2 regions of the uncultured Azonexus sp. genome follow, and region 1 is predicted to be linked to the other one. Evidence: riboswitches for the same ligand, from Rfam matches in the RefSeq annotation. Region 1 holds a riboswitch; the other holds the start of a gene.

Region 1 (4,373 bases):
CATCCGCGGTGCCGGCAACGAAGCCTTCGCCGCCGGCGGCGACCTGGAAGAGTTCGTCACGGCCCGGGCAACACTGGCACAGGCGCTCCACTATCACGGCGAGGTCGCCGCCGCCCTCAATGCCATTGCTGATTGCCCGCACCCGACCGTGGCCTTGATCCAGGGCGCCTGCATCGGTGGCGGCCTGGAAATCGCCGGCGCCTGCGACCTGCGCATCGCCGGCGAAAGCGCGCGCTTCGGCGCACCGATCAACAAGCTCGGCTTCTCGATGTACCCGGGCGAAATGGAAGGCCTGCTACGTCTTGCCGGGCCGGCGGTGGTCAAGGAAATCCTGCTCGAAGGGCGCATCCTGAACGCCCGCGAAGCCTATGAAAAAGGCCTGCTGACGCGCGTTGTCGCCGACCCGCAGGTCATCGACGAAGCCTATGCCACAGCCCGCCGCATCGGCCACGGCGCCCCGCTGGTCGCTGCCTGGCACAAGCAATGGATCCACCGCCTGCTCGACGGCCGCCCGTTGACCGACGAAGAAAAAACCGCGTCCTTCGCCTTCCTCGACACCGAGGACTACCGGGAAGGGCTGGCGGCTTTCCTGGAAAAGCGCAAACCGGTGTTCAAGGCGCGCTGATCAGCTACCGAAAACGGTGTGCAGCATCTTCGCCGAGAGCAGGATCAGCACACCGGCAAACACCTTCTTCAGGGTTGCCACCGGCAGCCGATGCGCCAGGCGGGCGCCCAGCGGCGCGGTGAACGTCGACACGGCGCTGACCAGCACCAGTGCCGGCAGATAGACGTAACCGATGGACCAGTCCGGCAGGCCGCTGCTGCCCCAGCCGTTGATCAGGTAACCGAGCGCCCCGGCCAGCGCAATCGGCAAGCCGATCGCCGCCGAAGTACCGATGGCGTGCTGCATCTTGACGTTGCACCAGGTCATGAACGGCACCGACAGCGAGCCGCCGCCGATCGCCACCAGCGCCGAGACCAGGCCGATGCCGCCACCGACGCCGACCATGCCGGCCTGACCGGGCAGTTCCCGGGTCGGCTTGGGTTTGACGTTGAGGATCATCTGCAGCGACACATAGGCCATGAAGCAGCCAAAGAAAATCGCCAGCGGCACGCTATCCACGCGCGAGGCGATGAAGGTGCCGCCGAAAGTACCGAGCAGGACACCCGGCGTAATGCCGCGCACGATGTCCCAACGCACCGCACCATGGGCATGATGCGCACGCAGACTGGAAATCGAAGTCATCACAATGGCCGCCATCGACGTCCCCAGCGCAACATGAACCAGATGCTCGCGGGGAAAGCCTTGCGCGGCAAACAGGGTGGTCAATACGGGGACCATGATGCCGCCGCCACCCACGCCGAGCAGACCGGCAAAAAACCCGACAAACGCGCCCAACAGCAGATAGGCCAGCAGCCACTCGATTTCCATCACCACCCTGCAAATGAAAACAGGTGGCAGAAGCTGCCACCTGTTTGGTAAAAGTCCCCGCGAGTGCCGTCAGGCCGGCATCCTGAACCTGGGTTCAGAGTGGCTGCTTTCCTTCCGCATCAGGCACATTCGACGAAGAACGCGCACAACAGCGGAGTCTTGGTCCGCAACCGATGCCAATCAGCATTGGTTCAAGGAATATATGGCCTTAACAAACACCGCAGGGAACACTCGGCGGGCAATCCCGCAGCGACTCAGAGATCCAGTTGCTGCTGGGGTGCCAGCACGGCATCGAGCCGTGCTCCCATGTCTTCGATTCTACGCTTCGTGTCGGTCGACGCAAGCGCTTCTTCGGCAGCCTCGCCAGCCGGCGCCGCCAGGCGTTCGTGGGCGATGTTCAGCGCGGCCATCACCGCCACGCGTTCGGCAATGGTGCTCTTGGTCTTCTGGGCGATTTCGCGCATCTTGTTGTCGACCAGATCGACCGCCGCCAGCAGCGCATCGCGCTCCTCCGGCCGGCAGGCAACGCGGTATTCGCGGCCCATGATCTTGACGTCGAGGAAATTCTGCTCGGCACTCATCTCAGGCATCCTCGGGCAGCTTGTCCATCAGGCCTTCCAGCCGCTCGCGGGCAGCCGTCATCGTCGAGCGCAAGTGCAGACGCTCGGCCTCGGCCGTGGCTATCTGGTTCTTCAGGACCTCGTTCTCGGCACGCAACTGGTGCACCAGGGCGACGACCTGATCGATCTTGGCTTCGAGCGCTTCGAATTCGCTATTCATGGCGCGCACTATAGAGGGACAAATACTGCCCGGTCAAGGACTAAGCAGCTATTTTCAAAGTGTTTTATCGGCTGTCGACGCCATTGGCATTCGCATCTCCCGGCCAGGCGCGCTAGAATGCGCGCCGTGTCAGGTGCTGCGCGCGGTTTTCACCAAGCGCAGTTAAACGGGAAAGCGGTGCGTCTCCAACGAGACCAAGCCGCTGCTGCCCCCGCAACGGTAAGCAAGTGCGGGCGTATCACGAAGCCACTGGGGAAACCTGGGAAGGCGATACGTCAAGACTTGCGAGCCCGGATACCGGCCTTGCACACCTAGCGGAAGTACCACGGGGTGGTGGTGCCGGTTCCAGACCAGCCCTCTCCCCTGCGGACTTTCTTGTCAATGCATTCCGGCATGCGGGGACGCCTGCCGGGAAGGGGAAATCCATGAATTCACGCCTCAAGCCGCTGGCGGTATTGCTACCGCTCGCTTTTTGCCAACCGCTGCAGGCCACGGAACAGCTTGCCAGCCTCGACACCATGGTGGTCACCGCGACACGCCAGCCGATGCGGGTCAGCGAAGTGCTGACCGATGTCAGCGTGATCGAGCGCAACGAGATCGAAGCCGCCGGCCACACCAATCTCGAACAGATCCTGGCCGCTCAGCCGGGCATACAGATCGTCGCCAACGGCAGTTGGGGTGCCAATTCCTCGTTGCTCATCCGCGGCACCAACGCCAAACATGTGCTGCTGCTGGTCGATGGCATGCGGGTGGGCTCGGCCACGTCGGGCGAACCCACCTGGTCACGCATTCCGGTCGCCCAGATCGAGCGCATCGAAATCATCCGCGGCCCAGCCTCCGCAATGTACGGCAGCGACGCCATCGGGGGCGTGGTCCAGATCTTCACCCGGCGCAGCGAGGAAGCCCTTCATCTTTCTGCCGAAGCCGGAGCCGGCAGCTACGGCACGCGCAATGGCAGCGCCAGCTTGTCCGGGAAGCGCAACGGCTGGCAGTACGGCGTGACCCTTTCGCATGAGACGACCGACGGCTTCAACAGTCGCCCGTGGACGGCGACAGCCAATCCCGACAAGGACGGTTTCCGCAACCAGGCGACCTCAGCACGGCTCGGCTATACCTTCGCCCCCGGACACGAACTGATGCTTTCCGCCCTGCACGCCGAAGGTCGCAACAGCTACGACGGCACCGGCGTGACGGTCGACTGGGTCAATCAGACCAGAAACGGCAACGCCTCGCTGGTACTGAAAAACCGGCTGACCAGCGCCTGGAACAGCACATTGACCGTCGGGCGCAGCATCGATCACTCGAAAAATCTGCGCAATGGTCTGCGCAACAGTCAATTCAACACCGAGCAGGATATGTACGCCTGGCAGAACGATCTGAGCGGCAGCCTGGGCAATTTCCTGATCGGCTTCGAGCGTACCGAGCAAGCCATCAATACCTCGGGCAATTACCCCAAAACCCAACGCCGCAACGACGCGGTCCAGCTGGGCTGGAACCGTGGATTCGGCGCCCATCGCCTACAGGCCAGCACCCGCTACGACGACGACTCGCTGTTCGGTGACAAGACCACCGGCTCGCTGGCCTATGGCTATCGTTTCTCGAACAACTGGCGAGCCAGCGCGAGCGTTGGCACCGCCTTCAAGGCGCCGACCTTCAACGAACTGTACTACCCGCTGACCGGAACCTTCGTCGGCAACCCGGCCGTGCAGCCCGAGTCGGCGATCAATCGCGAGCTGTCGATTCACTATGAAGCCGGGAATCAGGCCATCTCGTTGACCTGGTACCTGAACCGGGTCAAGGACATGATTGCCTGGACCCGGGTCGGCGCCCTGAACCAGCCCACGAACATCGATTCCGCCAGACTTGAGGGTGCGACACTCAGCTGGCAGGGCAAGCTCAGCAGCCTGGATCTTCAGGCCAGCTACGACTGGCTTGACGCGATTGACCGTCGCAACGACCGTCAGCTTGCCAGGCGTGCCCGGCACTCGGCCGCCATCTCGGTCGGCCAGACGCTGGACCGCTGGGACTGGCGTGCCGAAATGCTGGGTAGCGGCAAGCGCTACGAGTATTCCGGAACGACCAGAGTGGAACTGGACGGCTACGCGCTGACCAATCTCTACGCTGCCTACCGTTTTGCCCCGGAATGGAGCATTTTTGCCCG
Region 2 (4,373 bases), on a different contig from region 1:
GAATTGCGCCGGCTGGCCCCGGCGCGGGTGCATATGGCTTATCCCTTGAGTTGAGATATCACAGCGCTTTCATCAGCGAAATCTGCTTGCTCAGTATCTTGTAGATATCGCGGTCGAAGGGCGGTCGCTTCAATTCCAGCAGCGCATGCAGTTCGTCGTCGCTGCGGGCGCTGCCCAGGTAGCGCCAGCCGTCAATCAGGTGCGCTTCGTCGCCTTCACGGATGATCGCCGGGCCGGGGAAGGGCCAGCTGGCGAGTTTCAGTGTCACCATCGCGCCCATCAGTCGCATGCTGTGCTTGGCCAACGGCTCCTTGCCGACACAGCCGCCTTTGCAGCGGCGCGTCTGGTGGCCGAAGCAGGGTTTGTTGCCGACCTGGCGGTCGAGTCCGCTGAGGATGTCGCATAGTTGGTGGGCGTCGACCAGTTTGCGCAGCGTCTGCGTGGCTTCGCGGGGGCTCTTGAACAGTCCGTAGCAGGCGTTGCCGATGCCGAAGTCGAGGTCGGCGGCGAGGCGCAGTTCGGGTTTCAGCCAGCCGTCGCCGGCATCGATCAGGGTCCAGGTGCACACCTCTTCGTTGCGCCGTAACTGTCGGTTCTGCGTCGGTTGGCGGGTTTTCACCAGCTCGGCTTCGCGCAGCAGGGCGCCAATTTCGCCTGCGGTTTCGATCCAGTCGATGCGCCGGGTTTGCTGCGCCAGCGTCATTTCACGAGCCGAACGATGGTCGGCGGAAAAATGCGACAGCACCCGGCTGCGGATGTTCTTGCCCTTGCCGATGTAGAGCGGCAGTTCGCCGTGTTCGCTGGCTTCGCCGTAGAACAGGTAAACGCCGGGTGTTTCCGGCAGTTCGTCGATGACGGCGGGGTCGAGATGCGGCGGCAGGCTGGGGTAGGTGTTGAGTTTCCTGAGCGCTGCGTCGATGTCCTCGCCGCTGCGTTCGGCGTGGATTCTTTGCCAGAACTGATGGATCAGCTGGGCATCGGCCAGCGCCCGATGGCGACCGTTGGCGATCAGGCCGTGGCGCTCGATCAGGCTGTCCAGGCTGTGGCGCTTGAATTCCGGGTAGAGCGCGCGCGACAGCTTGACCGTGCACAGCACCGGCGCGCGGAATTCGATGCCGCTGCGCTTGAATTCGTTTTTCAGGAAGCCATAGTCGAAGCGCGCGTTGTGGGCGATGAACAGCCGTCCCTTGAGCCGGCGCAGGACATCTTCGGCGACCTCTGCAAAGGGCGGGGCAGAGGCGACCATGGCGTTGCTGATGCCGGTCAGGCTCTCGATGAATGGCGAAATATGGGTGCCCGGATTGACCAGTTGCTGCCACTCACGCACGGTCCCGTCGGCATCGACCTCGACGATGCCGATTTCGGTGATGCGGTCGGAGGTGGCGGTGGCGCCGGTGGTTTCCAGGTCGACGAAGGCGAGGGCAGTCATGGGGGCGGATTTTCGCATGAGACGGCGCGCGATTCATCCGCTTTGTTTCTACTACCCCTAGTGTTGTTCTTGTGTTTTCGTGCCTTATTTAGTGCTCCCTGCTTGCGCTTCGTCCTGCCTTGTCATAAAGTGTGCGCCGTTGATGGTTCCCCGCAAGGGGATTAAAACGGGAATCCGGTGCCGGATCTGACGATCCGAATCCCGGGGCTGCCCCCGCAACTGTAACCGGCGAGCGTTTCGCCACCCCATGCCACTGGATGCGTCCGGGAAGGCGGGTGAAACGCGTTGAGCCGGGAGCCAGGAGACCTGCCGCAACGTGTCCTTTTCATTTTCCTTTGGGGCGGGGTGTCCCTGGTGAGAGGTTTTGCGTGAGCGTTTCGTCTCCTGTCGTCCGTGCTTGTCCGTTGTCGCCGTCCGTCGGCACAGCGCTGCGCGGTCGCGTCACGCGCCAGCCATGTTCCGCCCCCCGAACCGGAGCATTGCCGTGTCCTCGAACGTCCTCGCGCACATTTCCGACCTGTCCGCCCACAGTGCCGCCGCGCTGCAGGTGATCCGCCGTCATGGCGCGGTCGTCGAATTCCATCCCGAGAAGATTTCCGTCGCCCTGACCAAGGCTTTCCTGGCGGTCGAGGGGAGCCAGAGCGCGACCTCGTCGCGGGTGCGCGAACTGGTCGCGCGGCTCACCGAAACGGTCGTGCGTTCGCTGACCCGCCGCCTGCCGGACGGTGGCCGGGTGCATATCGAGGACATCCAGGACCAGGTCGAACTGGCGCTGATGCGCTCCGGCGAGCACGACGTCGCCCGCGCCTACGTGCTCTACCGCGAACGACGCGCCGCCGAGCGGGCCGCGCTGGCCGAAGTCCAGGGCGTGCCCGAACTGCATGTGACGGTCGATGGCGAGCGCCGGCCGCTCGATGTCGCCGGCTTGCTGAAAACCTGCGAAACGGCGTGTGCCGGGCTGGGCGAGGGCGTTTCGCCGCGGACCATCCTCGACCACGCGCTGAAGAACCTGTACGACGGCGTTGCGCTGGCCGACGTCAAGCAGGCGCTGGTGCTCGCTGCGCGCACGCTGATCGAGCGCGAACCCGGCTACGACTACGCCACCGCCCGCCTGCTGCTGGCCAGCCTGGTCGAGGAAGCGGCCGGGCCGGAAGCGGCGCAGAATGAGGCCGTCGAAGCGGCTTATTTCCCGGTCTTCGTCGAACGCGGCGTGATTGCCGAACTGCTCGACCCGCGCCTCAAGGATTACGACCTCGACCGCCTGGCCGCCGCACTCAAGCCCGAGCGCAACCAGTTGTTCGGCTACCTCGGCCTGCAGACGCTGTACGACCGCTATTTCCTGCACATCGACGGCCGCCGCATCGAAACGCCGCAGCTTTTCTTCATGCGCGTGGCGATGGGCCTGGCATTGAACGAAATCGACCGCGAAGCGCGCGCCATCGAGTTTTACGACCTGATTTCCAGCTTCGATTTCATGTGTTCGACGCCGACCCTGTTCAACAGCGGCACCCTGCATTCGCAGCTTTCTTCCTGCTACCTGACCACGGTGGCCGACGACCTCGACGGTATCTACCAGTCGATCAAGGAAAACGCGCTGTTGCAGAAATACGCCGGCGGGCTGGGCAACGACTGGACGCCGGTGCGCGCGCTGGGCAGCCGCATCAAGGGCACCAACGGCCAGAGCCAGGGCGTGATTCCCTTCCTCAAAGTAGTCAACGATACGGCAGTCGCCGTGAACCAGGGCGGCAAGCGCAAGGGCGCCGTCTGCGCCTACCTGGAAACCTGGCACCTGGACATCGAGGAATTCCTGGAACTGCGCAAGAACACCGGCGACGAGCGCCGCCGCACGCACGACATGAACACCGCCAACTGGATTCCCGACCTGTTCATGCAGCGTGTGATCGCCGGTGCTGACTGGACGCTGTTCTCGCCGGTCGATACGCCCGACCTGCACGAGAAATCCGGCCGCGCCTTCGTCGAGGCGTATGAAGCCTACGAAGCCAAGGCCGCCGCCGGCCAGTTGAAGCTGCACAAGAAAGTGCCGGCCGTGCAACTGTGGCGCAAGATGCTGACCATGCTGTTCGAGACCGGGCACCCGTGGATCACCTTCAAGGACGCCTGCAACCTGCGCTCGCCGCAGCAGCACGTCGGCGTCGTCCATTCGAGCAACCTGTGCACCGAGATCACGCTGAACACCTCGGGTTCGGAAACGGCGGTGTGCAACCTCGGCTCGGTCAATCTGCTGGCGCATCTCAAGGACGACCAGCTCGACCGGGAAAAGCTGGCGCGCACCGTGAGCACCGCCATGCGCATGCTCGACAACGTCGTCGACATCAACTTCTACGCGACGCCCAAGGCGCGCAACGCCAACCTGCGCCACCGCCCGGTCGGCATGGGCATCATGGGTTTTGCCGATTGCCTCTACCAACTCGGCATCGCCTACGCCTCGCCGGAAGCCGTCGAATTCGCCGACCGCAGCATGGAAGCCGTCTGCTACCAGGCCTATTGGGCATCGACCGAATTGGCGCAGGAGCGCGGCCGCTATTCCAGCTTCACCGGCAGCCTGTGGGATCGCGGCATCCTGCCGCACGAAAGCATCGCGCTGCTCGAAGCCGGGCGCGGCGAGGCGGTCGAACTCAACCGTGACAGCCGTCTCGACTGGGACGCGCTGAAACAACGCATCGCCCGTTACGGCATGCGCAACTCCAACTGCGTCGCCATCGCGCCGACCGCGACCATCTCCAACATCGTCGGCGTCTCCGCCAGCATCGAGCCGGCCTACCAGAACCTCTACGTCAAATCCAACCTGTCCGGCGAATTCACCGTGGTCAACGAAGCGCTGGTGCGCGACCTCAAGGCGCTCGACCTGTGGGACGAAGTCATGGTCGCCGACCTCAAGTACTTCGACGGCTCGCTCGCTCGCATCGACCGCGTGCCCGACGAG

Evidence for each region. Region 1 has a riboswitch for cobalamin ahead of Q0799_RS03920 (TonB-dependent receptor). Riboswitches for the same ligand answer to the same signal wherever they lie in the genome.
Region 2: another riboswitch for cobalamin. It lies ahead of Q0799_RS00920 (ribonucleoside-diphosphate reductase subunit alpha); the one in region 1 lies ahead of Q0799_RS03920 (TonB-dependent receptor).

What each region holds. Positions count from the first base shown of each region.
Region 1 covers NZ_CALJNI010000004.1:243,307-247,679, reverse strand. Annotated here, with positions in the region: gene Q0799_RS03945 (enoyl-CoA hydratase-related protein) at 1-625, shown strand, start outside; gene Q0799_RS03940 (sulfite exporter TauE/SafE family protein) at 626-1,432, opposite strand; RNA gene ssrS (6S RNA) at 1,483-1,662, opposite strand; gene Q0799_RS03930 (cell division protein ZapA) at 1,687-2,013, opposite strand; gene Q0799_RS03925 (hypothetical protein) at 2,015-2,212, opposite strand; cobalamin riboswitch at 2,327-2,533, shown strand; gene Q0799_RS03920 (TonB-dependent receptor) at 2,638-4,373, shown strand, end outside.
Region 2 covers NZ_CALJNI010000001.1:198,576-202,948, forward strand. Annotated here, with positions in the region: gene Q0799_RS00910 (hypothetical protein) at 1-54, shown strand, start outside; gene Q0799_RS00915 (3'-5' exonuclease family protein) at 59-1,429, opposite strand; cobalamin riboswitch at 1,556-1,758, shown strand; gene Q0799_RS00920 (ribonucleoside-diphosphate reductase subunit alpha) at 1,914-4,373, shown strand, end outside.